Regions from separate parts of the Bacillus sp. LR_5 genome, predicted to be linked through region 4. Evidence: riboswitches for the same ligand, from Rfam matches in the RefSeq annotation. Region 4 holds a riboswitch; each other region holds the start of a gene.
What was found. Region 4 has a riboswitch for S-adenosylmethionine ahead of metI (cystathionine gamma-synthase/O-acetylhomoserine thiolyase). Riboswitches for the same ligand answer to the same signal wherever they lie in the genome.
Positions count from the first base shown of each region.

Region 1 (5,091 bases), on a different contig from region 4:
GACGTTTTAGCGCCCATTGATTTAGCGGCTTCAATCACACCTTTATCAACCTCGCGCAATGCGATTTCAGCAAGGCGCGCGTAAAACGGTGCCGAACCGATCACCAGCGCCGGCAATGCGGCGTTAGGCCCTAAGATCGTGCCGACTAAGAACTTCGTAAACCCTAACAGTAAAATAATTAAAATAAGGAATGGAATCGATCTGAATATGTTGACAATGGCCGCAATCACAGAGTTGACCGCTTTATTTTGCCAAAGGCTCCCTTTGCTTGTCAGGAAAAGCAGCAAGCCGAGGATCACTCCGATGACAAAAGCAAACAATAAAGAGATCAGCGTCATATAAAGTGTTTCATATGTCGCGTTCCACAACTCAGTTAAATCAACGTTCGGGAAGTATTTTTCAAACATTCGTGATCACCTCTGCTTTCACCTGTTTGTCATTAATGAACCGGATCACGTTTTGCACTTCTTCCTCGTCTCCATCAATATGGATGAACAGTGAACCGTAAGCTCCATCCTTCGTCTGCGAGATTTTCCCTTGCAGAATATTGACGCTGACATTGAAGTTTCTGATCATCTCTGTAATCAGAGGCTGTTCAGCAGAATCACCGACAAATGTGAGCTGAACCATTTTTCCTGATGCTGTTTCATCAAGAAGGTGCTGTAGCGTTTCTTTCGTTTCTTCCGGCTCTGTCACCTGCTGAACAAATCGTTTTGTCATGTCTTCCTTCGGATTTTTGAAGACATCAAGAACTTCGCCTTCTTCCACAACCTTTCCGTTTTCCATGACAGCGACTCTGTTGCAGATTTTGCGGATGACATGCATTTCGTGTGTGATCAGCACAATCGTCAAACCGAGTCTTTCATTAATATCGGACAATAGATCCAAAATTGAATCTGTCGTTTGCGGATCTAATGCTGATGTCGCTTCATCGCAAAGGAGAACCTTCGGATTGTTTGCAAGCGCTCTGGCGATTCCGACACGCTGCTTTTGCCCGCCGCTCAGCTGAGACGGATAAGATTTTTCTTTTCCTTCTAAACCTACCAGTTTAATCAGTTCATCGGCGCGCTTGATCCGTTCGCTCTTTTTCACCCCGGCAATTTCTAAAGGAAACATGATATTGTCTCTAACGGTCCGCGACCAAAGCAAATTGAAATGCTGGAAAATCATGCTGATTTCATGGCGTGCATTTCTTAAAGCGCGTCCGTTCACTTCATTAATCTTGGTTCCCGCCACTTCCACGGTTCCTGAGGTTGGTTTCTCAAGGCCGTTCAGCAGACGGATTAAGGAACTTTTACCAGCTCCGCTATATCCTATAATTCCAAAAATCTCACCTTTTTTAATGGAAAGCGAGACATTTTGGACAGCATTGACATCTCCGTGTTTCGACTTATAAACTTTTGAAACATCTTGAAGATTGATCAAAGCAATCACCTGCCTTAACACTATTCTAAGAAATCTTCCGGGTTTTTCTGCAAAAGAAAAGCCTTTCTGCACACTTGAGCAGAAAGGCTTATATAAAATGCCTTTCTCTCATCTTTCAAAGCTGAACGCTTCGTGTGAATTGGCACCATTTCAACAGCGTTGATGGTTGCCGGGCTTCATAGGGCACTTCCCTCCACCTCTCTTGATAAGAGAAATATATAGTCTTTTTCGTCCGGAAATTCTTAATGTAGAATAGCATGGCGAATGATTAAATGTCAATAAAATAAATGATGTCAACTTTTACTATTATAATAATTTCCTATTTTTTAATTCTTTAAAATCCTCTGAAAAAATCCGTTCGTCAGCCAGAGTATGGCTTCTAGTTTTAACAGGGCCCTGAATGACCCCTTTACTTTGAGGCTTCCGCTCTGAATAAGGTGCTGAAGGGAAATGTCTCCGTGCAATAAGTCAATAATTTCTGTTTGGTTTCCGTAAAAGGTCAGGTTGGACGTTTGGGGCGAAGAAATTTTTTTCATTTCTCCCTGTTCGTTTATTGAGACGGTTAAGGCTTCTGTTTCTCCTTGGAAGGTAATGAGCAATGTCGAAGCGTTCAAAAGGGGTTTTAAAAACAGATGCTGATACTCATCTTCTAAAACTTCCGCTTTCTCCATATGTACAACCTCCTATTTGTTGGTCATACATACACATTTCTCTTTCTGGCGCAAGAACCCCTTTATAAAACGAACGACAATTTCATTGGATTGTGCAGAGAAATATGTCATAAATGGGATGCGGAAGATGATTTTTGTTTGATCAGCTCATATAAATAAGAAACAGAGTGAAACGCATATCCTCTTTCGACCACTTTTCCGCCTTTAAACAGCAGAAAACAAGGGACGCTTTCAATTTGATATGCTTTTGCGAATGTCGGAGAGTAATTGACATTGTTTTTATAGAAGGCGACATCAGGCAGCATTTCTTTCACCACTGTCAGCATTTTGCTTGCAAGCTGGCAGGTGCCGCAAAACGGAGTATATAAATAAAGGAGATACACATCATCTTCAATGTGCTCAAGCTCATATTCTTGGAGTTCTTTCATGCTATACACCTCGGGATTTTCTTTCAAGAAAAATAGTATGGACATTCAAATTCGCGCGCAGCAATACAGAGGCGACATGGTGCCTGGGTGCAGCCGCTACTTCCTTATAGGCTCTGTCGATATGGAGATGGCAGGCTTCGTTAAATTCTCTTTTCAGCTGTTTTCTTAATTTCTCGCCTGATTCATCAGCATCAACTAATATATAGACGTCTTTATCGTAAAGCTCGTCAGCCAATTCCTCAAGCTTCAGCTGGCTGATTGTTCCGTTTGTGCAGATAATGCGCACTGGTTCATTCAGGACGCTTTCGATTTTCTCTTTATCTGTTTTCCCTTCGACAATCATAACCTTTTCCAGCTCATCCATCTTCATCTTCTTCACCTGCCGCGTCATATTTGAAACGTTCAGATTGTAAAAGAAGGCAGTGAAATTCACCGCCAACATTAACACCAGCCGTTTTCGTAGTCACAATCCACGTATTTTTCGTCGTTTCCTGAGACCACATCAGCTGTCTTATAAAATTTCTCATTTTCAAAGGAATAACCGGACTTAAGCTCATATTCATTCATGCTTGTCATTTGGCCGATCATCTCATTTTCATGATATAACGAGAGCCGGCCATTTTGAAAGCGGCCTGTCACATCATTGGTGACATCGAGCTTTTGTTTGCTGAAAGCCATATTGGACACCTCCCATAACGTTAGCGTGTCCAATTGCCTTTACAGCTATCCTGTTTTAGTCTTCTTGTGTCATCTCTTCGTATTGCTCTGCTGTCATCAGTTTTTCAATTTCAGAAGCGTCAGACGGCTCAACGACGATCATCCATGCTTTTTCGTACGGAGATTCGTTGACGAATTCCGGACTGTCATCAAGATCTTCGTTTACTTCCACAACAGTTCCGTTAATCGGTGCATAAAGCTCAGATACCGTTTTAACGGATTCAACACTGCCAAATGGCTCGTCCGCTTTGATTTCAGCGCCGACTTCAGGAAGTTCGACAAACACGATGTCGCCTAGCTCAGACTGGGCAAAATGCGTAATTCCAATTCTGGCTTTTTCTCCTTCAACTTTTACCCACTCGTGTTCTCCTGAGTAACGCAAATCTTTAGGTATGCTCAATTGAATCCCTCCATTTTTTACAGCACTACAATAAGAAGATAACATACTTTTCAAAAAAAATTTACATTAAGCCCAGTTTTCTTCAAATTGGTCTTCTTTAAATCCGACTGTCACTTTTTCGCCGTCTGTTGTAAGCGGGCGTTTGATCAGCATTCCGTCTGAAGCCAGCAGTTCAAGCTGCTCGTCCTCCGACATGTGATACAGCTTTTCCTTGAGATTCAGCTCGCGGTATTTCATGCCGCTCGTGTTGAAAAATTTCTTGAGATCCAGCCCGCTTTTTTCATAAAGCGCTTTTAGTTCTTCTTTGCTTGGAGGCTGCTCTGCAATATGTATTTCGTTTATTTCTTTCCCATGCTCTTCAAGCCATTTCTTTGCTTTGCGGCATGTTCCGCATTTAGGGTACCAGTAAAAAGTTAACGACATCTTCTTCCCCCTCAATAAAATAATCGAGGTTATTTTAACACAGTTTGTTTTAAAAACCTAAAACAGTGCTTCTTAAAAAAGCTCCGCGCATGCGGAGCTCTTGGCCAATCAGACAATATATTTTTCAGCCTCAAAAACGCCCGCTGCCGCTTCGCGTTTTTTCTGAATAACGTTTTTAGGTGTTACGCGCGTGAGCTTGCGCAGAGCGGAAAGCATCATGCGGAGTGAATCTCCTTCTTCCATTGCGATGAGGGATTCCTTCGCGTGCGCTTCAATTTCATTAAAGGCTTCTTGAACGAAAATTTCTGTATACAGCACCTTTTGCGCCGCTTTTTCTTCGCCTTGCGCGGCAATGGCCTTTTCCGTTCTGAGCACGGCTGATTCCATTGCGTACACATTGCTGACGATATCCGCGACGTTGACGAGAATTTCTTGTTCGCGATCGATGGCTTTTCCGTATTTTTGCGCGGCGAGACCGGCAGCGAACAGCGCGATTTTTTTGGCTTGCTTAACGATATATTTCTCCTGCTCTAACACGCCGCTGCCAGGCTCTTCAGGCATAAGCATCATGAGTTCTTCCTGCAGCGACTGCGCTTTTTCAAATAGAGGCAGTTCGCCTTTGAGCGCTTTTTTCAGGAAGGTGCTTGGCACGATTAACCGGTTGATTTCGTTTGTGCCTTCAAAAATCCGATTGATCCTTGAATCCCTGTAGGCTCTTTCTACTTCGTACTCCTGCATAAAACCGTAGCCTCCATGAATCTGCACGCCTTCATCTACGATATAATCAAGCGTTTCAGAGCCAAATACCTTATTCAGAGAGCATTCGATGGCATATTCGGCAATTGACTTGGCAATTTGCCGGCCGTCCTTGAGATCTTCGGCTGTAAACTGGCTCATATTGTCTTCAAACAGCCCAACCGTTCTGTACACAGAGCTTTCCATCGCGTACAGCCTTGATGCCATTGTCGCAATTTTTTCCTGGGTCAGCGAAAAGCTAGCAATCGGCGTTTTAAATTGGCGCCGCTGA
Region 1 covers NZ_JAVAXX010000018.1:2,163-7,253, forward strand. The annotation lists gene metP (methionine ABC transporter permease MetP) at 1-407, opposite strand, end outside; gene metN (methionine ABC transporter ATP-binding protein MetN) at 400-1,425, opposite strand; SAM riboswitch class I at 1,531-1,637, opposite strand; gene RAC86_RS06255 (SCP2 sterol-binding domain-containing protein) at 1,752-2,096, opposite strand; gene RAC86_RS06260 (thioredoxin family protein) at 2,204-2,524, opposite strand; gene RAC86_RS06265 (toprim domain-containing protein) at 2,526-2,888, opposite strand; gene RAC86_RS06270 (YusG family protein) at 2,966-3,202, opposite strand; gene gcvH (glycine cleavage system protein GcvH) at 3,258-3,641, opposite strand; gene RAC86_RS06280 (arsenate reductase family protein) at 3,708-4,064, opposite strand; gene fadE (acyl-CoA dehydrogenase FadE) at 4,173-5,091, opposite strand, start outside.
Region 1: it holds a riboswitch for S-adenosylmethionine, as region 4 does, so the genes downstream of both, metN (methionine ABC transporter ATP-binding protein MetN) here and metI (cystathionine gamma-synthase/O-acetylhomoserine thiolyase) in region 4, are expected to answer to the same signal.

Region 2 (5,091 bases), on a different contig from region 4:
AGCGGGATCGCTAAAATCAAGCCTTTTTTCACGCCGTCGGTGTCGTATGTTTTTTCAAGAACATCTGAGAGATAAAACAGGATGCCGAATAAAGTAAACAAACAGGTCGCACCGGCTAAATAAGCGGTAAACAGCCATCTGCCTTCATGTTTAAAGACACTTAACAGCCCTTTTGCATATTTTCCGATTGGTGGCGGTTCTTTTTCCTTTTTCTTTTCTTTAATAAAAATCCAAGTCAGTACGATCGAAATGATACAAAACACAGGAAAGGCAAAAAACGCGCCATACCAGACAAGCAGGGCGATCAGCGAGCCAATGATCGGCGATAGCACTTTCCCCATGCCGTTTGAAGCTTCAACAAGGCCGAGCACCTTGCTCTCCTGGGCGCCTTTAAACAGATCTCCCGTCAGTGCCATGGCAATTGGGCCGGTTCCGGCTGCCCCGATTCCCTGTAACGCTCGTCCTGCCATGACCCAAGGGTAGGCATTGTCAAAAAAACCTGCCGCAAACCCGGCTAACAAACCGCCGGCACCATACAAAATTAAGCAGGGAATAATGATGACTTTCCTTGAGAATCGGTCTGCGAGATAACCGACAATCGGAATCGCAAATGCTGCAATTAAGGAAAATACTGTGATCACGAGACTGACTTGAAATTGTGATAAATGAAGTTCAGATTTCATTTTTGGCAAAATCGGAATAAGCATCGAGTTTCCTAGGGTTAATATTAAAGGGATTGAACCGATTGCTACAATCGTCATTCCGTTATTTTGTTTTGATGATTCCATCTCAGAGCACACTCCTTTTCTTCTGCTTAGAATGTCCCTGTTGGCTTCGTTTATTCAGCGATCAGACAGCAAAAAACCGAACAGAAGATACCTGTTCGGGAAAAAAGAGGGTTAACCGAGAGCCTGTGAAATCAAAGCATATAAGTGTCCATTTTGAATAGGCGCTTTTTTCTGATAGAACAAAAGCGGAGGTTCATCATCTTTAAGAAATCCCATTTCTATCAGGCTGTCATGCAGAGACGTGTGTTCACTCGGTATATCGATTCGCATCGGCCCTTGTTTGCCGGCCGCCAGCCTGTTAATTATCTGTGCTGCAACATCTGATGATGGAGCGATGATGGGGCCGAATTTCAAATTGGCCGGTGTCTGTACAGAAAGTCCGTAGCCAATGAGCTGTCCGTCCTGATTTCTGGCGATGATACATTCGCATGAAGCAGAAATAAGCTGCTGCAAAAGGTTTGATCGATCTCCGCCAAAGGCAGCCAGATCCGCCGTGGTTAAGTCGTGAAAGTCTTGTTCTCTAAAGGATGTCAGTTCAGCGTCAAGCTTTTTTGTATAAGGTTGAAAACTATGACAGCTGTACTTTCGCACTGAACCTGCTGTATGAAAACCTGCTTTTTCATAAAGCGGCAAACCTTCTTTTGTGGCGCAAAGCCTGATGGCTGTGTTTTCATCCGTTTGGGTGATACAGGCGTTTACCATACGCCGGCCGAGACCGAGCCGTTGATATTCTTTGTCCACGATCACGAGGCCGATAGAAGCAAGACGGCCAAACAAAAACAAGCCGATGCAGGAAATAATATCACCGCTGACATTTTGATAGCCGAAAAAGCGTCCTTGCTGGACAAGCAGTGCCAGCTCTTGTTCGCCGTAATCCGGCCACCCGGCTTGCCTGCAAAGCCGCAATAGACTAGGGGTATGTTCTTCATGAAGCTTAATCAGCTTATCGATTACCCTCATACAGATCACCTGCTTGTTTCGAGTTTTTTATACATGATGATATGTGTGCCTATGCCGGGAATCTCAAACGGTTCGCCGAGTTCTTCCCAGCCAAGTTTTGAATAGTAGCCTTTCACATGGCTTCTGGCATTGCACCAGACTGCCTGAACGCCGTTCTCCGCCAGTTTCTCTTCCGCGTGTTTGATCAGCGTGCTCCCGCCTTTTTGATCGCGATATCCTTCAAGCGTTGCCATGCCTCTCAGCCGATATGCTGGGGATTCTGTTATTAATGGCTGATTTTGCGGGGAAAAAGAAGCGATGCTGATCAGCTTCCCTTCAAAAAACGCGCCGAGATGAAAGGAGCCTTTTGCATGATCCTCTTCATATTTGCATTGTTCAATGGATTGATGGGGGCGCAGAATGCGGTGCCGGATTTCATATGTATCTTCCGCGGAAATGGTTTTGACTTCGAGCATAATGTTCCTCCTCATGACTGTTTTTCTATATCGTAACACGAATCCCGTTGAAAAAGACCGCCCGATTGGATCAGACAGTCTTTAAAGGGATTAATGCAAAAAGATATTTTGGCGCTGCTCATCTTTTTGCTGAATATATGAAGTGAGCTCAGCGGTTAAGTCAGATCTGAGGAAAGGCGTTATCAAGTAGATGCCGTTAAACAGCTCGCATGCCGTATCCAGCAGGGAGCGGGCAATTGCAAGGCCTTCCGCCTTTTGCTTTTCTTTATCTTCACCGGCATGGGCCATTTTTTCGCGAATCGTATCAGACAGCTTAATGCCGGGAATTTCATTATGGATGAATTCGGCATTCCGGCTGCTTGTCAGCGGCATGATGCCGATATAGATCGGCGTCTTCAGATGTTTTGTTTCGTTATGGATATCGACAAGCTGCTGCTCGGAATAGACAGGCTGAGAAACAAAATAATCTGCGCCGCAATCTATTTTTTTCTCAAGCCGTTTTACCGCTTTATCCAGATGGCGGACGTTAGGATTAAATGCGGCGGCAACTGAGAAATTCGTTTTCTTGCCGAGCGGTTTTCCAGACAGAGACAGACCTTCATTGAATTGTTTGATCAGCCTGATTAAATCAAAAGATGTTAAATCATATACAGACGTCGCACCAGGAAAATCCCCGATTTTAGAAGGGTCACCTGTAATAGCAAGCACGTCATTCAGCCCTAACGTATCAAGGCCCATTAAATGTGACTGTAAGCCGATAATGTTACGGTCACGGCACGTAATATGGACAAGGGAACGCATATCGAGCTGCTGCTTGACAAGGGCGCCGCAGGCAACATTGCTGATCCGCGGGGTCGCCAGAGAATTGTCGGCGAGTGTCAGGGCATCGATTCCCGCTTCTTTTAATTCAGCAGCCGCCGATAGAAATTTGTCAAAGCTTAGTTTTTTCGGCGGGTCCAGCTCTACGATAATAGAGCGTTTTTTCGCCGCGATCTCATCCAGGCCGGGCTCGGTTCGCTCGTGATGAACAGAAATGAATTCTTTCGCCCGGGTTTTGACTTCTTTTTCCGTAATCGGAGCCAGTCCGCCAACCGCTTCCGCCATCGCCCTGATGTGATTCGGTGTTGTGCCGCAGCAGCCGCCGATAATCCGCGCGCCTTGCTTACGGAATTCTAACGCGCTGTTTTGAAAATACGTGTCGTCTGTTTCATAGACGAGCCGTCCCTCTTCAAGCGAAGGAAGACTGCTGTTCGGATAAACCGATAAGAATACGTCATCAAAAATTGGCACTTCGCTGAGCGCTTCAATCATGTGATAAGGGCCGAGGCGGCAGTTAATGCCGACAATATCAGCTCCGAGATCCGCAATCGAGCGCAATGCGTCAGAAAGCGGCGTTCCGTCCTGCAATACGCCTTGCTCGTGCATGGAGACATTGAGCATAATCGGAAGATCAGTCTCTTTGCGCGCGATTTTCAGCACTTCACGGGCTTCTTCCAAATCATAATATGTTTCTAACAGTAAGCCATCCGGCTCTTCATGCAGCAGCAGATACAACTGCTCGCGGAAGCTGCGCTTAATTTCGTCAAGACTGTACGCATTTTTATTAAATGTCCGTATGCCGCCCATCGTTCCAAGCACGTATGCATCGCCTGCTGAAGCCCGCGCGATCTTTACGGCCTCCTGATTCATTTTTTTGATGTCATCCTCAAGACCGTGTCTGGATAATTTAATATAGTTGGCCCCGTACGTATTCGTTTGAATAATGTTGGCTCCCGCTTCAACGTACGCTTTATGTATGCGCTGAATTTCCTCCGGCTTTGAAATATTGAGCTCCTCAAAACACCTGTCAATGCCATAGGAGTAGAGGAGCGTCCCCATGGCGCCGTCACCGATTAACACCTGTCTTTGCAAATCTTCTAAAAGTCCCATTGTCTGCCTCCTTTATTCACATCAGCAAGGAAAAAAGAGAAATAAAAAAAGTCCTCTTAAGAAGAAGACTTTGTCAGTGATTTTGTCTCTTCTTATCTTCCAAGCTGTTCGAGCTTGCTGGATTTAGCACCTTGGTCATGGCTGATCGCCATTACACCGGTTGCTGAAGCTTCGTCGGGCCAGTCCCTCTGCTTCTCTTGATAAGAACGGATATGAAATTTTCGTGTCAGGAAGTGCCAAAAGATACCTGGCGTTTTTCCCTTTCTCCAAATTTACCGAAAATAAAGACAATAATCAATAGGAATCAGAAAATTTATCTGAAATTTATAAATTGAACGTCAATTGGCAGGTCTGCTCCCCGCACAGCTGAGATAATCTGCTGCAGGTCATCTTTGTTTTTTCCGGTGACACGCACTTGATCATCCTGCACCTGAGACTTTACTTTCAGTCCGGAGTTTTTGATGATCGTATTGATTTTTTTTGCGTTGTCCTTGTCAATGCCTTGAACAAGCTTTGCACGCTGGCGTACCGTTCCGCCTGACGCGTTTTCAACCTTGCCGTACTCAATGTTTTTTGTCGGTACGTTTCGTTTAATCAATTTGCTGACCAGCACATCTTTCAGCTGGCTTAATTTGAATTCGTCATCGGAAACGAGGACGAGCTCCTCTTTATCTAAAGAAATGTCGCTTTTGCTGCCTTTAAAGTCATATCGGGTACTGATTTCCTTCAGTGCAATTTGGATTGCGTTTTGCACTTCAGGCAATTCCACCTTGGATACAATATCAAATGAACTTTCTTTTGCCATATGAAAACCTCCATAACATTTAACTTATGTGTTGATTATAGTAGAATAAAGAGAAACTTCCAACAGAACAAAGAATCAATTTGTGATGATTGGAAAAAATGTTAACAAAATCCGCAGAGAATAAGCGGAACAGGAAGGACGATAGCATGAGACC
Region 2 covers NZ_JAVAXX010000008.1:48,638-53,728, forward strand. The annotation lists gene RAC86_RS03420 (MFS transporter) at 1-788, opposite strand, end outside; gene RAC86_RS03425 (GNAT family N-acetyltransferase) at 900-1,748, opposite strand; gene RAC86_RS03430 (GNAT family N-acetyltransferase) at 1,754-2,203, opposite strand; gene RAC86_RS03435 (bifunctional homocysteine S-methyltransferase/methylenetetrahydrofolate reductase) at 2,294-4,132, opposite strand; SAM riboswitch class I at 4,222-4,339, opposite strand; gene RAC86_RS03440 (YajQ family cyclic di-GMP-binding protein) at 4,446-4,937, opposite strand; gene RAC86_RS03445 (CvfB family protein) at 5,036-5,091, shown strand, end outside.
Region 2: it holds a riboswitch for S-adenosylmethionine, as region 4 does, so the genes downstream of both, RAC86_RS03435 (bifunctional homocysteine S-methyltransferase/methylenetetrahydrofolate reductase) here and metI (cystathionine gamma-synthase/O-acetylhomoserine thiolyase) in region 4, are expected to answer to the same signal.

Region 3 (5,091 bases), on a different contig from region 4:
AAGGGGTCCTCCCAATCAAAAGGTGTTCATTACAGACAATGACTATCATATCAAAAGAAATGTGTTTCAAAAAGTAAGTTTAAGGGAAAAGAGACAGCAGAGGGGTGGGTATTGTATGATATATGCAGGTCAAATTCAGAACCAGCAATACGCTCAATATGCTAATAGAACGATTGGACATAAGCAGGATTATGCCGGAACCGAAAAAATCAGCTATGTCCCGTTTCAGCGGGTATACAAAGAACTGGAAAAGCAGCAGGAGAATCAAACGGCAGCTGAAAGAAAAGTAAACGAGATGAAACGTAAGCGCTCTCTTTATAAGAGATTGCGAGAAAAAGGAATGGGCACATATATTAATCGATATGTATAAAAAACCGTTCATACGAGAGAACGGTTTTTTTATATGCAGTAAAAATCCGGATCTCAAAAGATCCGGATGCGTTCAGTCCTTCATCATTTGTAAGTGCGGAATGCCGGCATCGAGGAATTCTTTTTCAGAAAGCACGCGATACCCGTGTTTCTTGTAAAACGGCACAGCCTGTGTTTGCGCGTTTAAAATGAAACCGTAAGCGCCTCCGTCTGCCGCGGCTTTTTCGAGCGCTTTCATAATGATGCCGCCGACACCGGCTGAGCGGTGGCTTTTCAGTACGCAAATGCGCTCTAACTTGCCGTAGCCGTCCTTCATGCGCCATCTTCCGGCACCGACAGGCTTTTCGCCGTCATACACGACGATATGCTCTGACTCATTTTCAAGTTCGTCAATTTCTTCTTCAGCAGGCACGTTTTGTTCTTTGACAAAGACTTCTTCTCTTACATAGAATGCATCTTTCAGTTGTTCTTCATTTTTTGCGATAACTGCTTTCAAACATTATTCTCCTCTGCCTAGCAAGAAGGTTTCATATACTGTCCACGATCCGTTTTCCAGCTGGTAAAGCAAGTGGAAACGGTCAACGATTTCTTCATGCGACACTTCCTGCATTTTTAATTGTCCCAGCACATCTGAATGCTCATCGTCGGAAAGGTTTTGGCCGACCGTCACATGCGGAACGAAATTATATTCCTGTTCTCCTGCCAACACACCGGTGTATAGCTTTTCATTGAGTGTTTTTAACTCTTCCGTCGGTTCTGCTTTGATGTAAATGACATTATTGACAGGCGCAAATGAGCTGTATTTTGTCATTTTGAGAACGAGTGGGTGGGACTCTTTTGCGATGTTTCTTAAATGTGATACGAGCTGATCCGCTTTCTCCTCCGCGCATTCAAAGGATGCTCTCAGCGTCAAATGAGGCGGGATCAGAGAGTAGCTTGGGTCATAGCGCTTTCTGTAAGAGTTTGCAAGGTCTTGGAGCTTTTTTGATGGAAATAAAACGATTCCATATTTCATATTATGTCCCTCCTGGAAATAAAGTATGATAGAGTGTTAAAGCATTTTTTTCAGCGCCGGGGTGATGAGCGGCTGCCAGTATGTCCATTTGTGGTCTCCGTCAAATGGCTCGAAATCATAATCGGAAAGCTTTTTCTCCAGCAGCTGTTTCAGCTCCCGGTTCGGTTCTGTAAAGTCCAGAATGTTCCCGTCTGTCGTGTGGACGTCAGTTTCTTTTGTTCCGATTTGGTGATAAATAGAGAGGTGTTTGATATCGTCTGACTGTTTTACGGCTTCTAGTACGTGTTTGTCAACATAGGGAGACTGCATGATGATGTTGCCAAACATATTCGGATAATCAAGCGCTGTCATAAGTGACACGGTTGCTCCGAGCGAATCACCTATCAGCGTTCGGCCGTAACCGATCTGATAGGTTGGATACTCATCATCTGCAAAAGGAACGAGCTCATGGGCGATGAACCGTTTATAAGCCGAAAATTTTGAACCCTCCGGATGATAGGTGTTTCTGCGCTCTTTTACATCCTTATAAGGAACACCGATAATAATGCTCCGGTCTATTTCGCGTTTCGACAGCAATTCCTCAACCTGTCTGCCGATTCTCCCCAGCCTGAAATAATCGTGGCCGTCCTGCGCGATAATGACATGGTATTTATAAAGCGGGGAGTAGTTGGACGGCAGATAAACAAGCAAGGTCATTTCCTCGTTAAGCTCTTTTGAAAAGAATTTCTTTTCTTGCACTGTGCCGTTTTTCGGTGCCATAAAAACATTCCTCCAGGACATCACTATACTTTCTTGCATTTTCAATTATTGTACCATGAATTATTAGAAATTTCTCTCTTTAAACGGTTCGGCACACGAAGAAAAAAGTGTTGAAATAAACTGTGAATTGCGCTAATATAAAACAATCAGAAAATTGAAATCGATATTTCTTATCGTGAGAGGTGGAGGGACTGGCCCTTAGAAACCTCAGCAACCGGCTTGTTTTGCATGTGCAAAGCGCCAAGGTGCTAAATCCAGCAAGCGTTTTTTATGCTTGGAAGATAAGAAGAAGCGTTAAACCCCTTCTTCTTATGAAGAAGGGGTTTTTATTTTGAAAAGGGAAGGTGTCAGCTATATGTCACAGCACGTTGAAACGAAATTAGCTCAAATTGGGAACCGTAGCGATGAAGTCACGGGAACAGTGAGTGCTCCTATCTATTTATCAACAGCATACCGCCACAGAGGGATCGGAGAATCTACCGGATTTGATTATGTCCGCACAAAAAATCCGACACGCCAGCTTGTTGAGGACGCCATCGCTAACTTAGAAAACGGCGCGAGAGGGCTTGCCTTTAGTTCGGGAATGGCTGCTATCCAAACGATTATGGCGCTGTTTAAAAGCGGAGATGAACTGATCGTTTCATCGGACCTATATGGCGGCACGTACCGTTTATTTGAAAATGAATGGAAAAAATACGGATTGACTTTTCATTATGATGATTTCAGCGATGAGGACTGTTTACGCTCTAAGATTACGCCGAATACAAAAGCGGTGTTTGTGGAAACGCCGACAAACCCCCTCATGCAGGAGGCGGACATTGCACATATTGCCCGGATTACAAAGGAGCACGGTCTTCTGCTGATCGTAGATAATACATTTTATACACCGGTCTTGCAGCGGCCGCTTGAGCTGGGAGCTGACATTGTCATTCACAGCGCAACCAAGTATTTAGGCGGGCATAACGATCTGCTTGCTGGACTTGTCGTGGTGAAGGATGAGCAGCTCGGAGAGGAAATGTTTCAGCATCAAAATGCAATCGGCGCCGTCCTGCCGCCATTTGATTCGTGGCTTCTGATGAGAGGAATGAAGACGCTGAGCCTCAGAATGGGCCAGCATCAGGCAAACGCGCAGGAGCTTGCGGCGTTTTTAGAAGAGCAGGAAGAAATTTCGGATGTGCTGTATCCCGGAAAAGGCGGCATGCTGTCCTTCCGTCTGCAAAAAGAAGAATGGGTCAATCCGTTTTTAAAAGCGCTGAAGACCATTTGTTTTGCAGAAAGCCTCGGCGGGGTGGAAAGCTTTATTACATACCCTGCGACCCAGACGCACATGGATATTCCTGAAGAGATCCGCATCGCAAACGGGGTGTGCAATCGGTTGCTGCGCTTTTCTGTCGGTATTGAACATGCGGAAGATTTAAAAGAGGATCTAAAACAGGCATTATGTCAGGTCAAAGAGGGAGCTGTTTCTTTTGAGTAAACACAATTGGACGCTGGAAACCCAGCTCGTGCACAATCCATTTAAAACAGACGGCGGAACCGGGGCGGTCAGTGTACCGATTCAGCACGCCTCGACTTTTCACCAATCTTCATTTGAAGAGTTCGGGGCATATGATTACAGCCGCTCTGGCACGCCGACAAGAACAGCTCTCGAAGAAACAATTGCCGCACTGGAAGGCGGAACAAGAGGATTTGCTTTCAGTTCAGGCATGGCTGCCATCTCAACAGCATTTTTACTGCTGTCACAGGGTGATCACGTTCTTGTGACAGAAGATGTATACGGCGGAACCTTCCGTATGGTGACAGAGGTGCTGACCCGGTTTGGCATTGAGCATACGTTTGTCGACATGACGGATCGTAATGAAGTGGCGCGGAGCATCAAGCCGAACACAAAGGTCATTTATATGGAGACACCGTCAAATCCGACACTTGGGATTACGGATATTAAAGCGGTTGTTCAGCTTGCAAAAGAAAACGGCTGTCTGACCTTTCTGGACAATACATTCATGACACCGGCACTGCAGCGACCGCTTGACCTCGGCGTGGATATTGTACTTCACAGCGCGACAAAATTCTTAAGCGGACACAGCGATGTGCTCTCAGGTTTGGCTGCTGTCAAAGATGAAGAGCTTGGGAAGCAGCTGTATAAGCTGCAAAACGCGTTCGGCGCCGTCCTTGGCGTGCAAGATTGCTGGCTTGTCCTGCGCGGATTAAAAACGTTGCAGGTCCGTTTAGAGAAAGCGAGTCAAACAGCCCAGCGGCTTGCGGAATTTTTCCAGAAGCACCCGGCGGTCAAGCGCGTGTATTATCCGGGACTGGCTGATCATCCCGGCGCTGAAACCCATAAAAGCCAGTCAACGGGAGCGGGCGCCGTGCTATCTTTTGAGCTTGAAAGCAAAGAGGCCGTTAAGAAGTTAGTCGAGAATGTGTCACTGCCGGTCTTCGCTGTCAGCCTTGGCGCCGTGGAATCGATTTTGTCCTATCCGGCAACGATGTCTCACGCGGCAATGCCTAAGGAAGAGCGTGAAAAACGCGGTATCACTGATGGCCTGCTCCGTCTGAGTGTGGGCGTCGAACATGCAGACGATTTAGAACACGATTTCGAACAAGCGCTGAAAGAAATTGCTCCAGTTGCGGTTCGTTAACAAAGAAGCCGGGGATGGCCCGGCTTCTTTTATTATTGTTCGTCATCAGGATTCAGAATCGCGAGGACTTGATGATCCTCCCAAACGCCATTAATTTTTACATTTTTTCGGGCGATGCCTTCTTTATGAAATCCCGCTTTTTCTAAAACACGCATGGACCCGAGATTACGGGGCATCACACCGGCTTCAATCCGATGCAGTTTCAATTCGTGGAACGCATAATCAACAACCAATCTGACTGCCTCTGTCATAATGCCCTTTCCATTATGGGCTTTGTCTAAAAAATACCCGATGAACGCAGTTTGC
Region 3 covers NZ_JAVAXX010000198.1:1,643-6,733, reverse strand. The annotation lists gene RAC86_RS27285 (hypothetical protein) at 116-370, shown strand; gene RAC86_RS27280 (GNAT family N-acetyltransferase) at 443-865, opposite strand; gene RAC86_RS27275 (YjcG family protein) at 869-1,384, opposite strand; gene RAC86_RS27270 (esterase family protein) at 1,421-2,143, opposite strand; SAM riboswitch class I at 2,311-2,431, shown strand; gene metI (cystathionine gamma-synthase/O-acetylhomoserine thiolyase) at 2,499-3,620, shown strand; gene metC (cystathionine beta-lyase) at 3,613-4,785, shown strand; gene RAC86_RS27255 (GNAT family N-acetyltransferase) at 4,818-5,091, opposite strand, start outside.
Region 3: it holds a riboswitch for S-adenosylmethionine, as region 4 does, so the genes downstream of both, metI (cystathionine gamma-synthase/O-acetylhomoserine thiolyase) here and metI (cystathionine gamma-synthase/O-acetylhomoserine thiolyase) in region 4, are expected to answer to the same signal.

Region 4 (5,091 bases):
CGGTTTCGCTCTTTCAAATCATCCGCGGGGCGCTGCAAACTGCGTTCATCGGGTATTTTTTAGACAAAGCCCATAATGGAAAGGGCCTTATGACAGAGACCGTCAAATTGATTGTTGATTTTGCGTTTCACCAATTGAAACTGCACCGTATTGAAGCCGGTGTGATGCCCCGCAACCTCGGGTCCATGCGTGTATTGGAAAAAGCGGGATTTCATAAAGAGGGCATCGCCCGAAAAAATGTGAAAATCAACGGCGTTTGGGAGGATCATCAAGTCCTCGCGATTCTGAATCCTGATGATGAACAATAAAAGAAGCCGGGGCCATCCCCGGCTTCTTTTTATCGAACCGCCACTGGCGCAATTTCTTTCAGCGCTTGTGCGAAATCACGTTCTAAATCGTCTGCATGTTCGACTCCCACGCTAAGACGGAGCAGGCCGTCTGTGATGCCGCGTTTTTCACGCTCTTCCTTAGGCATTGCCGCGTGAGACATCGTTGCCGGATAAGACAAAATCGATTCCACGGCGCCGAGGCTTACAGCAAAGACCGGAAGTGATACATTCTCTACTAATTTCTTAACGGCCTCTTTGCTTTCAAGCTCAAAAGATAGCACGGCGCCCGCTCCCGTTGACTGGCTTTTATGGATTTCAGCGCCCGGATGATCAGCCAGCCCCGGATAATACACGCGCTTCACCGCCGGATGCTTCTGGAAAAATTCCGCAAGCCGCTCAGCTGTTTGACTTGCTTTTTCTAAACGGACCTGCAATGTTTTTAATCCGCGCAGCACAAGCCAGCAATCTTGCACGCCAAGGACGGCGCCGAACGAGTTTTGCAGCTTATACAGCTGCTTCCCAAGCTCTTCATCCTTTACAGCAGCCAGGCCTGAAAGCACATCACTGTGTCCGCTCAAGAACTTTGTTGCACTGTGAAGCACAATATCCACACCGAGATCAAGCGGACGCTGCAGTGCAGGTGTCATGAATGTATTGTCCAGAAAGGTCAAACAGCCGTTTTCTTTTGCAAGCTGAACAACCGCTTTAATATCAGTAATCCCAAGTGTCGGATTTGACGGTGTCTCCATATAAATGACCTTTGTATTCGGCTTGATATTCCGCGCCACTTCGTTACTATCCGTCATATCAACAAACGTGTGCTCAATGCCAAACCGGGTCAGCACCTCTGTTACCATGCGGAAGGTTCCGCCATATACATCTTCTGTCACAAGAACGTGGTCACCCTGTGACAGCAATAAAAATGCTGTTGAGATCGCAGCCATGCCTGAACTGAAAGCAAATCCTCTCGTTCCGCCTTCCAGTGCGGCAATTGTTTCTTCGAGCGCTGTTCTTGTCGGCGTTCCTGAGCGGCTGTAATCATACGCGCCAAACTCTTCAAATGAAGATTGGTGAAAAGTTGATGCGTGCTGAATCGGTACACTAACCGCTCCTGTTGTGCCATCTGTTTTAAATGGATTGTGCACGAGCTGGGTTTCCAGCGTCCAATTGTGATTACTCAAATGAAACAGCTCCCTCTTTGACCTGACATAACGCCTGTTTTAAGTCTTCTTTTAAATCTTCTGCATGTTCAATTCCGACTGAAAAACGCAGCAGACGATTGCAGACTCCGTTTGCGATGCGGATTTCTTCAGGAATATCCATGTGTGTCTGTGTGGCAGGGTATGTAATAAAGCTCTCCACCCCGCCGAGGCTTTCTGCAAAACAAATGGTCTTCAGCGCTTTTAAAAATGGGTTGACCCACTCTTCTTTCTGTAGACGGAAGGACAGCATGCCGCCTTTTCCGGGATATAGTACATCAGAAATTTCTTCCTGCTCTTCTAAAAACGCCGCAAGCTCCTGCGCGTTTGCCTGATGCTGGCGCATTCTGAGGCTCAGCGTCTTCATTCCTCTCATCAGAAGCCACGAATCAAACGGAGGCAGGACGGCGCCGATCGCATTTTGGTGTTGAAACATTTCCTCACCAAGCTGCTCATCCTTTACAACGACAAGTCCCGCAAGCAGGTCGTTATGCCCGCCTAAATACTTGGTTGCACTGTGAATCACAATGTCGGCTCCCAGCTCAAGCGGCCTTTGCAAGACCGGTGTATAAAATGTATTATCAACGATCAGCAGAAGACCGTACTCTTTTGTGATCCGGGCGATCTTTTCAATGTCCGCCTCCTGCATGAGCGGATTTGTCGGTGTTTCCACAAACACCGCTTTTGTATTCGGCGTAATCTTAGAGCGTAAACAGTCCTCATCGCTGAAATCATCGTAATGAAAGGTCAATCCATATTTTTTCCATTCGTTTTCAAACAGACGATATGTGCCGCCATATAGGTCCGATGAAACGATCAGTTCATCTCCGCTTTTAAACAGCGCCATAATCGTTTGGATGGCAGCCATTCCCGAACTGAAGGCAAGCCCTCTCGCTCCGTTTTCTAAGCTGGCGATCGCGTCCTCAACAAGCTGGCGTGTCGGATTTTTTGTGCGGACATAATCAAATCCGGTAGATTCTCCGATTCCTCTGTGGCGGTATGCTGTTGATAAATAAATAGGAGGACTCACTGTTCCCGTTACTTCGTCGCTTCGGTTTCCAATTTGGGCTAATTTCGTTTCAACGTGCTGTGACATATAGCTGACACCTTCCCTTTTCAAAATAAAAAACCCCTTCCTCATAAGAAGAAGGGGTTTAACGCTTCTTCTTATCTTCCAAGCATAAAAAACGCTTGCTGGATTTAGCACCTTGGCGTTTTGCACATAATGCAAAACAAGCCGGTTGCTGAGGTTTCTAAGGGCCAGTCCCTCCACCTCTCACGATAAGAAATATCGATTTCAATTTTCTGATTGTTTTATATTAGCGCAATTTGCAGTTTATTTCAACACTTTTTTCTTCGAGTTCCGAACAGTTTAAAGAGAGAAATTTCTAATAATTCATGGTACAATAATGGAAAACAGCAAGAAAGTCTAGTGATGTCCTGGAGGAATGCATTATGGCACCGAAAAACGGCACAGTGCAAGAAAAGAAATTCTTTTCAAAAGAGCTTAACGAGGAAATGACATTGCTCGTTTATCTGCCGTCCAACTACTCCCCGCTTTATAAATACCATGTCATTATCGCGCAGGACGGCCACGATTATTTCAGGCTGGGGAGAATCGGCAGACAGGTCGAAGAATTGCTGTCCAAGCGAGAAATAGACCGGAGCATTATTATCGGTGTTCCTTATAAGGATGTAAAAGAGCGCAGAAAAACCTATCATCCGGAAGGCTCAAAATTTTCGGCGTATAAACGGTTCATCGCCCATGAGCTCGTTCCGTTTGCGGATGACGAGTATCCAACCTATCAAGTCGGCTACGGTCGGACGCTGATCGGTGATTCTCTCGGAGCGACCGTTTCTCTTATGACAGCGCTTGATTATCCGAATATGTTCGGAAACATCATCATGCAGTCTCCCTATGTTGACAAACATGTATTGGGAGCTGTGAAACAGTCAGACGATATCAAACACCTCTCTATTTATCACCAAATCGGAACAAAAGAAACTGACGTCCACACGACAGACGGAAACATTCTGGACTTTACAGAACCGAATCAGGAGCTGAAACAGCTGCTGGAGGAGAAGCTTTCCGATTATTATTTTGAATCATTTGACGGAGATCACAAATGGACATACTGGCAGCCGCTCATCACGCCGGCGCTGAAAAAAATGCTTTGATATTCTATCATACTTTATTTCCAGGAGGGACATAATATGAAATACGGAATCGTTTTATTTCCATCAAAAAAACTCCAAGACCTTGCGAACTCTTACAGAAAGCGCTATGATCCGAGCTATTCCCTGATCCCGCCCCATTTGACGCTGAGAGCATCGTTTGAATGTAAAGAGGAGAAAGCGGATCAGCTTGTATCACATCTGAGAAACATCGCAAAGGAGTCCCATCCGATCGTTCTCAAAATGACAAAATACAGCTCATTTGCGCCTGTCAATAATGTCATTTACATCAAAGCAGAGCCGACGGAAGAATTAAAAACACTCAATGAAAAGTTATACACCGGTGTGTTGGCTGGTGAACAGGAATATAATTTCGTTCCGCATGTGACGGTCGGCCAAAATCTTTCCGACGATGAGCATTCAGATGTGCTGGGACAATTAAAAATGCAGGAAGTGTCGCATGAAGAAATCGTTGATCGTTTCCACTTGCTTTACCAGCTAGAAAACGGATCGTGGACAGTATATGAAACCTTCTTGCTAGGCGGAGGAGAATAATCGTTTGGAAGCAGTTATCGCAAAAAATGAAGAACAAATGAAAGATGCATTTTATGTAAGAAAAGAAGTCTTTGTCAAAGAACAAAACGTACCTGCTGAAGAAGAAATTGACGAACTTGAAAATGAGTCGGAGCATATCGTCGTGTATGACGGCGGAAAGCCTGTCGGCGCCGGAAGATGGCGTATGAAGGACGGCTACGGCAAGTTAGAGCGGATTTGCGTATTGAAAAGCCACCGCTCCGCCGGTGTCGGCGGCATCATTATGAAGGCACTCGAAAAAGCGGCGGCAGACGGCGGCGCTTCCGGTTTCATTTTAAACGCGCAAACGCAGGCTGTGCCGTTTTACAAGAAACACGGGTATCGCGTGCTTTCTGAAAAAGAATTTCTCGATGCCGGCATTCCCCACTTACAAATGATTAAAGACTAAACAGCATCCAGGTCTATTGAGATCCGGATTTTTTCCGCACATAAAAAACCGTTCTCTTGATGTGAACGGTTTTTTATACATATCGATTAATATAAGTGCCCATTCCTTTTTCTCGCAATCTCTTATAAAGAGAGCGCTTACGTTTTGTCTCGTTTACTTTTCTTTCAGCGGCCGTTTGATTCTCCTGCTGCTTTTCAAGTTCCTTGTATACCCGCTGAAACGAGACATAGTTGATTTTTTCGGTTCCGGCGTAATCCTGCTTATGTCCAATCGTTCTATTTGCATATTGAGCGTATTGCTGGTTCTGAATTTGACCTGCATATATCATACGATACCCACCCTTCTGCTGTCTCTTTTCCCTTAAACTTACTTTTTGAAACACGTTTCTTTTGATATGATAGTCTTT
Region 4 covers NZ_JAVAXX010000002.1:19,202-24,292, reverse strand. The annotation lists gene RAC86_RS00945 (GNAT family N-acetyltransferase) at 1-308, shown strand, start outside; gene metC (cystathionine beta-lyase) at 338-1,510, opposite strand; gene metI (cystathionine gamma-synthase/O-acetylhomoserine thiolyase) at 1,503-2,624, opposite strand; SAM riboswitch class I at 2,693-2,816, opposite strand; gene RAC86_RS00930 (esterase family protein) at 2,984-3,706, shown strand; gene RAC86_RS00925 (YjcG family protein) at 3,743-4,258, shown strand; gene RAC86_RS00920 (GNAT family N-acetyltransferase) at 4,263-4,685, shown strand; gene RAC86_RS00915 (hypothetical protein) at 4,759-5,013, opposite strand.